4 regions of the Peribacillus suis genome follow, and region 4 is predicted to be linked to each of the others. Evidence: riboswitches for the same ligand, from Rfam matches in the RefSeq annotation. Region 4 holds a riboswitch; each other region holds the start of a gene.
What was found. Region 4 has a riboswitch for cobalamin ahead of AC503W_RS04770 (hypothetical protein). Riboswitches for the same ligand answer to the same signal wherever they lie in the genome.
Positions count from the first base shown of each region.

Region 1: another riboswitch for cobalamin. It lies ahead of AC503W_RS20165 (helical backbone metal receptor); the one in region 4 lies ahead of AC503W_RS04770 (hypothetical protein).
Region 2: another riboswitch for cobalamin. It lies ahead of metE (5-methyltetrahydropteroyltriglutamate--homocysteine S-methyltransferase); the one in region 4 lies ahead of AC503W_RS04770 (hypothetical protein).
Region 3: another riboswitch for cobalamin. It lies ahead of AC503W_RS01830 (cobalamin adenosyltransferase family protein); the one in region 4 lies ahead of AC503W_RS04770 (hypothetical protein).

Region 1 is NZ_CM182019.1:4,116,232-4,119,354, forward strand. It holds gene AC503W_RS20160 (FecCD family ABC transporter permease) at 1-490, opposite strand, end outside; gene AC503W_RS20165 (helical backbone metal receptor) at 453-1,418, opposite strand; cobalamin riboswitch at 1,585-1,762, opposite strand; gene AC503W_RS20170 (ABC transporter ATP-binding protein) at 1,884-2,732, opposite strand; gene AC503W_RS20175 (FecCD family ABC transporter permease) at 2,729-3,123, opposite strand, start outside.
Region 2 is NZ_CM182019.1:731,362-734,484, forward strand. It holds gene metE (5-methyltetrahydropteroyltriglutamate--homocysteine S-methyltransferase) at 1-1,498, opposite strand, end outside; cobalamin riboswitch at 1,639-1,836, opposite strand; gene AC503W_RS03525 (potassium channel family protein) at 2,120-2,542, shown strand; gene bcp (thioredoxin-dependent thiol peroxidase) at 2,605-3,075, shown strand; gene AC503W_RS03535 (aminopeptidase) at 3,087-3,123, shown strand, end outside.
Region 3 is NZ_CM182019.1:358,643-361,765, reverse strand. It holds gene AC503W_RS01835 (AAA family ATPase) at 1-660, opposite strand, end outside; cobalamin riboswitch at 849-1,068, shown strand; gene AC503W_RS01830 (cobalamin adenosyltransferase family protein) at 1,231-1,776, shown strand; gene AC503W_RS01825 (ABC transporter substrate-binding protein) at 1,780-2,730, shown strand; gene AC503W_RS01820 (VWA domain-containing protein) at 2,869-3,123, opposite strand, start outside.
Region 4 is NZ_CM182019.1:967,952-971,074, reverse strand. It holds gene AC503W_RS04785 (YheC/YheD family endospore coat-associated protein) at 1-864, shown strand, start outside; gene AC503W_RS04780 (YheE family protein) at 925-1,128, shown strand; gene AC503W_RS04775 (hypothetical protein) at 1,187-1,378, shown strand; gene AC503W_RS04770 (hypothetical protein) at 1,408-1,632, opposite strand; cobalamin riboswitch at 1,861-2,062, opposite strand; gene AC503W_RS04765 (MBL fold metallo-hydrolase) at 2,158-2,979, opposite strand.

The DNA of each region.
Region 1 (3,123 bases), 1.1 Mb from region 4:
TCATGGAACGATCCATTTTTCTTGCAAAGGTCAATACGCAAAAAATCGTCAACAATGAAAAAAGAACGCTTAATGTAGGCAGTGTATATAGGCCAAAAAACGGCAGTGACAAATTCAAAAACAACGTTAATACTGCACCAAGCGAAGCCCCTGAGGATATTCCCAGGGTATAGGGGTCAGCTAGGGGATTCCTGAGCAATCCCTGAAATGCTGCCCCTGCTATTGCAAGGGATGCCCCAACCAAACCTGCAAGCACGACCCTCGGCAGGCGGATGTTCATCACGATATTCGTCAGTGTCCCATCCGGTTCCATGGCCAGGGGCAAATGAAGGACTTCCTTGCCAATGATTTGCAAAAGCACTGGTATCGGAACGGAAACCGATCCTAAGGAAATACCGATCAATATCGAAATAACCAAAAATGATAGGGCAAATACATAGGCCAATGCCCGTTTAGTTTTTAAATACGTTCGGATAGACTGATTTGGCAAGTTCCTCTACTCCCTCTATAAGCCTAGGACCGGAACGAGTGACAATATCTGAATGGACATCGAAAACCTCACCATTCTTAACTGCCTGAATGTCGGCCCATCCATTTCTTCCCGTTACCTCTTTGACTGGATCTCCTGTGTAATAACCATAGGTTGTAATGATGACATCCGGGTTGGCCGCTATCATCGACTCTTCATCGAGTTTTACCCAGCCATCCAATTCACCTGCGACATTATCCGCTGAAATGATGTCCAGCATTTCATCCATGAAAGTATTTTTTCCCGTTGTATAGATTTCAGGTGACGGTGAAACCTCTACAAAAACACTTTTTCTATCCTCACTCTTGATTGCCTTAGCCTTTTCTTTGATCTTTTCCAGCTTGGTCTGCATCGTCTTGACGATTTCCTTTGCCTTATCCAGTTCCCCTATTGCCGTTCCAATCATCTCAATAGACGTATACACTTCTTTAAAGCTTTTGGCATCATTCACGATTAGAACTGGAATACCCGCATCCTTAAGCTGTTGGATTCCTTCTTTGGAATTATGGGCACTCTCATGAGCAAGAACGATATCAGGCTGCAAGGCTAAAATCATCTCTGTATCTATTTCCATTCCACCTATCTTCTGAATATCTTTCGTTTCTTCCGGGTAATTGTCATTTTCAGACACTCCAATCACTTTCTCACCCGAACCTAGCGCAAAGACCGCTTCTGTATTACTTGGGATTAATGAAACAATTTTTTCTGGTTTCTGCTCGATGGTGACTTGGTTACCCACTGCATCTTGTAACGAAAGCGGGAAGCCCTGGTTAACAGCTTGTTTTGTCGACTGGTTTTCTCCTGTTCTATCCTGGGAGGCATCGCTACAGCCAACCAGTGTACCGACCATCAATCCCATCACAAGCATGAAACTATATATCTTCCTCATCTTAAAACCTCCATCATTTTTGAGTTCATTTCTGGACCTTCACACATGTGTTGCGAATATCAAAAGACATACAAAAAAGCATCCCCCATCAAAACGGAGGATGCATGTATGGCAACGGAACAAAAAAGGGACATAGCTCTGCCACACACCTCCCCATCCGCGTGGTTACCGGTGTACAATTTTGGCAGGTCTCCTGGCTCATGGTCATTGCTAACGGCACCTTCCCATATTATTCATACAGTGGTATACATCCGTTAACTCCCATTTACAGTGGCGCGACCGCGTTGGCATTTCACCAACTTCCCTTTCAAGTCCTTACAGACACCAAATTGTTCATATGTATATAATTTCACTGCCTTTCATTATACACCATTTAGGAAATCGTATTATATGATATTTCAGATTACTTTAAATTAAGATTTGGAACGCAAAAAGGCAACCATCACATGGCTGCCTTCTATAGCTTTAGATGTCACTATTAAAACGGCATGTACTTTGATCACGTAAAAGACCTAGATCTTTCGGCACCATCGTTTCAATCAAAAAGTCATCCTCTTCCTCATAAATGATTTTCTTCATTTCGATTCCGAAGTACTCTTTCATCCGGGCTTCCGTCATCACTTCGCGGACTTCGCCATACACCACACGCTTTTCCTTGGCAGTCATTAAAACATGGTCAGCCAAGTAGAATGCGTGGTTCGGATAATGCGTGTTTATGATACAAGAAATGTTCTTCTCTTTCGATAACCGCTTTAGTGTCTGTAAAATCACGATTTGCTTTTGAATATCAAGATGCGATTCTGGCTCATCAAGAATCAATACATCCGGGTCCGATACAAGCGTCCGGGCAATCAAGGCCAGCTGCAATTCCCCACCACTGACGGAATTACAGGACTTTTTGGCAAGGTGAGCAATGCCAACCATTTCAAGAGCAGCGATGGCAGCCTCCCGGTCCTTTGCAGAAGGCTGGGACAGCGTACTGATATAAGGCGCCCTTCCCATAATGACAAGCTCTTCCAAAGTAAATCCGAAAACCATTTTATGTGCCTGAGGAACATAACCGATTCGTTTCCAGATCGTTTTGCGTGATAGCGCAGTAAGCGGCTTTCCGTCGATGAGCGTTTGACCCTTTTTCCAATCAAGAAGGCCGGTAATACACTTCAGCATCGTGGTTTTACCGGCACCGTTCGGGCCAAGGATCGCCATGATTTCTCCGTCATTCAACGAAAAGTCAATGTCGGTCTGGTAAAGAAAAGGAGCTTTCTCTCTTTTTTTAGCATAGAAAAAATTCCCTCCCTGCACCTCGATTTTCATGACCAACCACCTCCTGTCTTTCTAAGTAGAATCGCAAAAAATGGTGCGCCGATAATGGCTGTCAATATCGATAGCGGAATTTCCGTAGCCGTTACAGAACGTGCCAGGTTATCGATCAGGAGTAAATAGGCACCACCAATCGATAGGGATACCGGTAAGACAAGTTGATTGTTGTTCCCGACGAGCATTCTTGCCACATGAGGGATAATCAGTCCTACCCAGCCGATGATACCGGCTATCGCTACAGATGAAGCCGTAATTAACGTCGCACCAAGAATGACCGTCCACTTCAATCTAGTGACCGGGATACCTAGCGATTTTGCTTCATCCTCAGGTAAGGTCAGTAAATTGATTCTCCAGCGTAGTGAATATAAAATCAAGATGCCGACAA
Region 2 (3,123 bases), 240 kb from region 4:
ACTCGACCATATCGGTCCGTTCAAACTCCCCGTGCACAAGGACGTCCAAGCCGATTTCCTCCTGGATATCAATCCATCTACCAATCTCCTCGTTCACGAATGCTTCATATTGATCAGCCGTCCATTCACCGCGTTTGAATTTCCCGCGGGCCTGTTTAACTTCCGCGGTCTGCGGAAAGCTTCCAATTGTAGTGGTTGGAAGGAAGGGTAGGTTGAAATACTCCTGTTGTTTTTGATAGCGCTGTTTAAATGGCAGGGTACGGCCATGGGTTTGCTGCTTAGCCTGTTCGACAGCGGCTTGCACGTCTTTATGGTTTCTGGCCTTTGAATTCTTTAAGGTCTGCCATGCAGCTTTGTTTGCCGCCACCTTTTCTTCGATTGATTCTAGACCTTCGTTGTGCCCTCTGACCAAAAGCGTGATTTCTTCTAGTTTCTCATCAGCAAAGGCAAGGGCTTCTTTCACTTTGCTGGCCAGTTCTGTCTCGTTTCGAACCGTCACTGGAACGTGTAGCAGGGAGCAGGAAGGTTGAATCCAAATCCGATCTTCGGATACGTGTTTCGTAATGGACTCGACCAACCCGATTTTTTTCGTCAAGTCAGAAAGCCAAATGTTTTTCCCATCAATCACACCGGCCCCAAGTATTTTATCTTTTGGAAAGCCGACTGTTTGAAGATTGCTGAGATTTTTTCCTTTGTCATGGACCAAATCAAGGCCAATTCCTTGAACGGGCAAGTCAATCACTTCTTGGTAGTGCTCTACAGCATCAAAATATGTTTGCAGCATGATGTTCAGGTTGGGGACAGCTTCGTTCAATTTTTCATACAGGTATGTAACAGTTTTCATCTCGTCTTTGGAAAGGGAAGAAACAAGGGAAGGTTCATCAATCTGCACCCACTTCACGCCTTCTTGTTCCAGCTCTCGCAAAATTTTTGTGTATAAAGGCAACAGGCTCAGGATGATGGCCGGAAGATCTTTTTTATCATAGCCTTTTGACAAAGAAATGAATGTGTAAGGTCCGACTATAACCGGCTTCGTATCGATTCCTAGTTTTTCCTTGGCTTCACGGTAAGCGGCAAGCGGCTTGTTTTCTGTCAACGTAAGCTGGGATTGTTTTAGCTCTGGAACGATATAATGATAATTTGTATTGAACCATTTCGTCATTTCAGAAGCGACTTCATCCTTGTTCCCACGGGCCATTGAATAATAAACGGAAAGGGGGACCATGCCGCCTTTATAAGCCGAATAGCGTTCTGGCACCAGGCCGAACATGACGGACATATCGAGCATTTGGTCATATAACGTAAAGTCGTTGACCGGGATGATATTGATGCCTTGATCTCTTTGTTTTTGCAAGTTGCCTAAACGGATCGCTTCCAATTGCGCCGTGAATTCCGTTTCGTTTAATGTTCCAGCCCAATAGGCCTCTAATGTACGTTTCCATTCACGATCCTCACCGATTCGTGGGTACCCTATATTACTACTTTTCAACACATCCATCTCCTTTTAATGAAATAACAACAAAAAAAGCACCCCTAACCGTCAAAAGAGAAAGTTAGAAATGCTCAAATTAAAGGGGCACGAAAATACCCCTTACCATTATAAGGTCCCTAACACTTCCCTATCTCCCGTAGGTTAAAACAGTGTTGTCGAAATAGGCAGGTCTCCTGACTCAGGGAACTCTTACTTAGCGCTAAAAGCCTTCCCAATCCAAAAGGATCAGTGGCATCAAACAAAAGCGCTATACATTCCCATTACAGTGGCGGGACCGTGCCGGAATTACACCGGACTTCCCTTTTAATCCTAAAAACTTAGGAACCTATCTCCACATATGAATTTCATAAAAAACTCCGTCCGGATAAACACGGACACTAAAATTTACAAAATATTATAAAAACTTAACCCATCTTAGCATACCCCGACCAAATGGGTCAACAAGGAAAAAGTCGGGAAATGGGGTCTGACCCCCACCATGTGGCACGAGATCCCATGCTGTATCTATGTTTCCCTAGATGGTGCAGCAGCTGGGAAATAGGGTCTGACCCCTAAAACGAGCATATATTGACTCGCAAAAGAGTATGTATAAGGGAAGTGGGTTGTTTTTGAAATGAGGCGTGGGGGATGACCTTTTATATTTTGATTGTGGGGATTATCTTTTGCATGGTGATGAGCATTCGGACCTTATTTCTTTCTGAGTCGGAGGCAAAGAAGTTTTCTCTTGAAGATATGCTGTGGCTCGGCAATTTATATGCGACATTATTAGTCGGTTTTGCACTGATTTATTTATTATACGAGCTTCAGAATCATTCGGTGATTCTTGATATGGGCAATCGCTTGGATGGGACCTTTTCCGAGCAGCTGAAGACTTCATTTTATTTTAGTGCGATGACGATGTTCTCCGTCGGATACGGGGATATTTCCCCAATCGGCATTGGCCGGATGATCGCGACAATCCAAGCATTCATTGGCTATACGCTTCCTGCGGCATTTGTGATCAGGGCTGTCATCGATTTTGAACAGAAGGAAAGAAAGAACAAGAAATGAAAGTTGTGTTTCTTTCAATTATTGGGTACGCTTACCATGATGAAAGAAATGGAGGGTTTAGAATGACGGTCAAAATTGGAGAAAAAGCACCAGACTTTCAACTGCCAGCAAACAACGGAGAACAAGTTACCCTATCAGGATTCAAGGGTAAACACGTTGTATTATATTTTTACCCAAAAGACATGACACCCGGTTGCACGACGGAGGCTTGTGATTTCCGTGATGCTATTGAACAATTCGAAGAGCTTGATGCTGTCATCATAGGCATTAGCCCGGACCCGGTAACACGTCATGAAAAATTCATTGAAAAACATGGGTTGCCTTTCCTGTTGCTTGCTGATGAAAAGCAAGAAGCCGCTGAATTATATGGCGTATGGAAATTGAAAAAGAACTTCGGTAAGGAATACATGGGCATTGAGCGTTCGACTTTCCTGATTGATAAGGAAGGAATGATCGTTAAAGAATGGCGTAAAGTCAAAGTAAAGGGCCACGTCGAAGAAGCGTTGGAAACTCTTCGCGACCTAGAAAAATAAGGTACAGGCTAATGAAGGATGAGCGACTTACCAAGCTTGCCAAGCAGC
Region 3 (3,123 bases), 610 kb from region 4:
ATCCACGATCACGGCCTTTGCCTCTATCTGCAAATCTATCAGTTCCTCTAACGAAATCACGGATTCCAATTCTTCAATCGGAGCCGTATATTGGGCCCGATGCAACACTTCTATCTCTTCTGCCACTTCCGGATACCCCATCTTCATTTTCAATAAAAAACGATCTAGCTGTGCTTCTGGAAGTGGGTATGTGCCTTCGTAATCAATTGGATTTTGAGTGGCCATGACGAAAAACGGTTGTTCCAGTTTCCTTGTCACACCATCCACCGTCACGCTTGCCTCTTCCATTCCTTCAAGTAGGGCGGATTGCGTTTTCGGTGATGTCCGATTAATTTCATCGGCCAAAATGATATGGCCCATGATTGGCCCCGGTCTAAAGATGAACTCTTGTTCCTTCGGATTGAAAATCGATACCCCCGTTACATCGGACGGTAGCAAGTCAGGCGTGAATTGAATCCGTTTGAAATCCGCCCCGATGGACTTCGCTAGCGCCCTGACCAAGACGGTCTTCCCCACGCCCGGGACATCTTCCAATAAGACATGTCCACCAGAAAGGAGCGCCACAAGACTTAGTTCTGCTATATCTCTTTTTCCAATAATGACCTTTTCAATGTTTTCCAAAATCATATCCAGTTTCTGATTCACTTGTTTATAAACCATTCTCTACCTCCCATGATTATGTAAATCACTCATGCTTAACCCTTATTTATTCGACACCCATTTTACATTAACCTCCAATTTATCCTTACAAAGTGAGTTTACTAGAATAATACCCCTATAAAAGAGATTTCTTGAAATTTTTTCACTATTTAAGTAATTAATTATGATAGACTGGTACTAAGTGAATATAAACCTTGCAGAAAATAGGTGCTGACTTGTCAGCTTAATAGGGAATTCGGTGTAAAACCGAAGCTGTTTCCGCAACTGTAAGTGCTAATGAAATAAGAAATATGCCACTGTTTGTGAATGAATCCGCACGCACGATACCATTCATTCAATCCAAATGGGAAGGTTCTTAGAGTAAAATGATGCACGAGCCAGGAGACCTGCCTTTTTTTTATCGTATTTTGCTCTTCGGAAGTTAGGAGGATTGTACGGCAATCTTCCATCTTTTTTTCCGTTCGAGATACATAGATGATTGTTTGCCGACCAATACCTTTGGTCGGCTTTTTCTTTTGCGCCGAAAAGCAATACGAAGGTCATTCACATTATTAAAAAGGAGGAAAAATTATGGCAAAGAAGGATGCCCGCTTTTTATGCTACCCATTTATGCGCGAATCAGTTTCAAGCGTTGATTATGAAATTCGCACCGATTCATTGACGACTCAAATGGGACTGGCAGCGTCGTTCACGAAAGAGATTCCTGAAGTCTACAGGGATTTAATGGAACTGTTGCCGATGGCTTATCATTTAAATGGTTCTGCCCGGGGGAAATTGGCCATAACCGAAGACGGTCTAAACCGCCTAAGTGAAATCTATGACTATTATGTCGCGGAAGTGGAAGAACGCATCGAAACATTTGTGCTACCCCAAGGATCGACGGCAGCCTGTATTTTGCATACTTGCCGTAGTGAAGCCAAGAAATCCGTCCGTACCTTGCATAAAGTCAGTACGGAAAAAGATGTGCCCGCGATACTTTTTGATTATGCTCATTTGCTTGCCAATGTTCTATTCGTGATGGCTGTCTATGTCAATAAACAACTGGGTCGCGAAGAGATTCCCTTTATCAGCAAATCTTATCCAACCAAAACGATGAAAAAGAAAATGGAGGAATAAAACATGATAAGAACAGTAAGATCCAGTTGGATTGCCCTTCTGATGGTCGCCCTTTTCCTTACAGGATGTGCCTCGAATGATGATCAGAAATCGCTAGAGAAAAAAGATCCTGCAACAACTGAAGAAGTCAAATCCTATACCGTCACTGATGATAGCGGAAAAGAAATCACATTTGATAAGGTTCCGGAAACGGTCATTTCACTTCAACCCAGTAATACGGAGATTTTATATGCCCTTGGTGTAGGGAATAAGGTGATTGGAGCGACGGATTTCGATAACTATCCTGAGGAAGCTAAAGATGTCGAGCGTGTCTCTGATTCGATGACGATCAATTCCGAAAAAATCATCTCTTTGAAACCGGATGTTATCATTGCCTATACAATAGGCGATGAAGCAGCATTAAAGCCGCTTGAAGATGCGGGAATCCCCATTTTCATTATTAAATCAGCAGTGACCTTTGATGATGTATATAGTGATATTGATCAAATTGCCAAAGTCATGGGCGTAACGGACAAAGGGGAAGACCTAGTCAAAAACATAAAAAAACAAATCAAAGATGTTGAAGAAAAGGTGGCAAGTGTCGATTCTAAAGAAAAAACATATTTCGAAATCAGCCCTTCTCCGGAAATCTATACAGCGGGAGCTGAAACCTTCCAACAAGAGATCTTGGCGTCTGCCGGTATCGAAAATATCTTTGCCGACCAAAAGGGCTGGGCGAAAATAGCAGATGAAGAAGTCGTCAAGCGCAACCCGGATGCCATCATTACAACCGTAGGCTATGTGGACAATGCTGTGGATGAAATCAAATCTCGTAAAGGTTGGAAAGATGTCAGCGCCGTGAAGGAAGACCAAGTATATCAGCTTAACGAAGACGTCATGTCACGTCCCGGACCGCGTATCGGAGAAGCCGTAGAACTAACTGCAAAGACCATATATCCGCAATTATTCAAATAAAGACACACTCAAAAGGGGTAATTACGCCGAAATCGTATATATAATAAAAGGCGGAAACGTTGATTTAACAACATTTCTGCCTTTTATTTTGTGCATGAATCCTCTTGAAAGAGGGCTATTAGACAGCCCCTTTGATTATTAATCTTTATATTTCTCTTTCATTTCTTCTTCTTTCTTTTTAATTGATTCTTTTAAACCCTCCCCTTCATTTTTCACTGTCGTGTTCAATTCTTCATATTTTTCGTCATAATACTCTTTTATTATTTCACGGCGTTGTTTGACTAAACTGCGAGCTTCCTCCCAAGTCTCATAATTTATTTGTTTCTTATCCTTTAAATAACTCGTAGCCTCATACATGCGATTGCTTTCATCAGAGGAAAGCCTAGAAAAACT
Region 4 (3,123 bases):
ACGAACACATGGAATGAGGTAAAATTACCACTGCCCGATATCGTTTATAATCGCATTCCCAAAAGGGGATTCGAAGCATCGGAAAGTTTTCAAGAACTCCTTTCCTTTTTTAAAGAACATCGTATCACTTTATTCAACCCTCATTTTTTAGATAAGTACTTGATGTACGAAGCATTGACGGAAGATGGATCTCTAGCCCGCCATCTTCCATCGACCATAGACCTATCCGACCCTACCCAACTAGCGGACTTCTTACATTTCCACAAACATATTTATTTGAAACCATGCAAAGGAAGCCAAGGTAAGGGCATCTACACCCTGCTAGAAAAACCTGATGGCACCCTCCAATTCAATAGCCTGAAACATCAGGAATTGTATTCTGATTTCTCCGCGTTTTGGGAAGCCAATAAGGCGTCGCTCAAAAAGAGGGGGTATCTGGCCCAACGAGCGGTCATTCCAAAGAAACTGAATGGACACCGATACGATTACCGTATTCTTGTTCATTATGAAAATGGGTTTTATAAAGTGACCGGCAAGGGCGTGAGGATGTCGCAAACCCAGGAAATCACAACCCATACACCAAGGGGGGGAAAGCTTTTTCCCTATCAGCAGCTACAAACGAGGCCGTTAAACAGGAAGTTGGCGAACATTGCGCAAAGATGTGGAATCATCCTCTCCAGGAAGTTTGGCTTTCTTGGGGAATTCTCCATTGATATCGGGGAAGATACATCCGGTGCTCTATTCATTTATGAAGTCAATTCAAAACCCATGCAATTTGATGAAGAGGAAATTGAAGCGAGCCGCCTACTACATTTAAAAAACCTGTTCATTGAATTAACTTTTCCGAATCACATAAGAAAATAACCTCCATCCTGCTTTTTCCATTATAATGAAATGAGAAACAGCGATATGGAGGTTATACATATGATTACGCATTTTCAATGGAAGCCGTTGCACAAGAATTTACCTGGCTGGAAGATTTCCTTTTACTTCAATAAATTGGCCGTCCAAGCCCTCTATCATAAAGATGGGTCCATTGAGTGGTTAACCAATCCGCCTGTAGAGTCAGAGGAAGAAAAACTCAAGGGCATGATTCATGATTTAATGGTGTACCACGTGTACGACTAAATAGAATAAAGAATCCCTCTTTGGCTAACACTAATAAAAAGCCAAGGAGGGATTTCATTTGGATAAAGAAAAGATTACATTTCTGAAGGATACCGAGTATGACGGTAAGGATTCTGTATATCTCGATATCGATCGTATCATCAATGAAGGACTTGCTGGCGGAAACGTCTATGAAGCCGCGGACACCTTGAACATTGAGGAAGCCCATGACTTTCATGATGAAACGGAACCGAACATCAATAAAGATTGAAAACAAGGGCTTCCCTTATGGGCGGCTCTTTACTTGATTTCTTGATAGCCGAATATTTCTAGATTCACTTGGCTAAAGGCTCTTTCAAGATTTGCTTCGTATTCTTTCCTATCTTCTACGTTTTTGCCATGAACCTGGATTTCCTCAATCAAGCTTGCTCGGCAATCATCTAAAGATATCATTTCTTCCACACAAAAGTTACGCATGATTTGCGCTTTTAAATAGTCCGTAAAATGCTCAACTGTACCAAACAATGATATGGCCCCCTATGATAGCTGTCCTGTCTAATTAACAGGATTCTTTTTGAATATTGTCCAATATGGACTTGTAAAAAACAAAAAACAACTTCCCATTCAGAAGTTGTTAGAGTGCAAACGAAACATAACAAAAATGACCATGATTCCCCATTTTTCTACAAAAATAAGAAAGCATGTTCTTGCTAATTTTTCGCACTTAACACCCCCTATCCTCGTAGGTTTCTGGCGTTGTGCTAAAAACGGGCAGGTCTCCTGGCTCATGATCATCGCTTTTCGAACCTTCCCATCTTTTCTTGCAAAAAAGACAGTGGCATTCCTTCGAATCGCTCTCATTTACAGTTGCGGGACAGCGTCGGATTCTAACCGACTTCCCTTTTAAGCAGATAAGCTACACTTTCTTATCTGCACCCATTTCTAGACGAAATACTATTTTTCAGTTTAACTGTATCAAATTTTCACTAGGATTACAATGAGGCTCCTGCCTTGTTCTTGGGCCCTATCTATCCTCTTTCCTCTTATTCATCATTTCTTCCTGTCCTCTGAATACACCCTACTCTCTTTCAGGATCGATGTAATGATATGCTCCGAATCCCATTCATGACCGGATATCTCGATAAGCGGATACCGATTAGGCAACACGTTTTGCTGAATTTCATGGACTTCCAATCCTTGATCATGCAAACGCAGAATTTCACCGCGCAGATTTTCCAAGTAACTGAGCTTTCTTTCAAACATTTCCTTTCCGTTCGGGACATATCCGGCATGGCAGCAAAAGACCTCTTTAAAATCATACTGAAGCAGTTTCTTGATGGATTCCATGATGACCGGGATAGATTCTTCCCTTAAAACTAGCTTCGTTTTCGGCGTTACAAACAGGTCACCCGAAAACAGCATGCCATTACTATGGTTCAGGTAAACCATATGGTCCCTCGAATGCCCTGGCGTAAAGATTGGCTCCCATGTTTGAGTGCGTGAATGGACGACCCCTCCTAATGGTTCTGCCTTGAAGGCATCCCTATCTCCCCAAAAAACTCTACGGTAATCGGGATATTCTGCATCCTTTGCACAAATATCGAGGGACATCGGATGAATATAGATGGGAACGTTCCTATGTTCCTGTATCCATGCGGCCCCACCCGTATGGTCCTCATGATAATGCGTCAGCGCAACCATATCGTAATCAGCGGTTTCAAAGAATGGAGTAAGTTCCTTCAACAAGATTTTTGCCCCCGTATCAACTAACATGCCATCGGTTAAGAACACATTCACGCTCATGCCTGATTTGTTTCCTTCCGGTGTCCCTTTTACGCAAACCACATCATTTATCGTTTTCATTTCCAGCATGACTTTCCACCCCAATCATTTTTTTGGAAAAACTCATCATCCTTTATTTTCTAATTTACTTACAATAAATGTATTATCTCTCCATACTTTTTACAAGTATAATATTTTTTCTAATGATGGGAGTGATCAAAGTCCATATTCTTA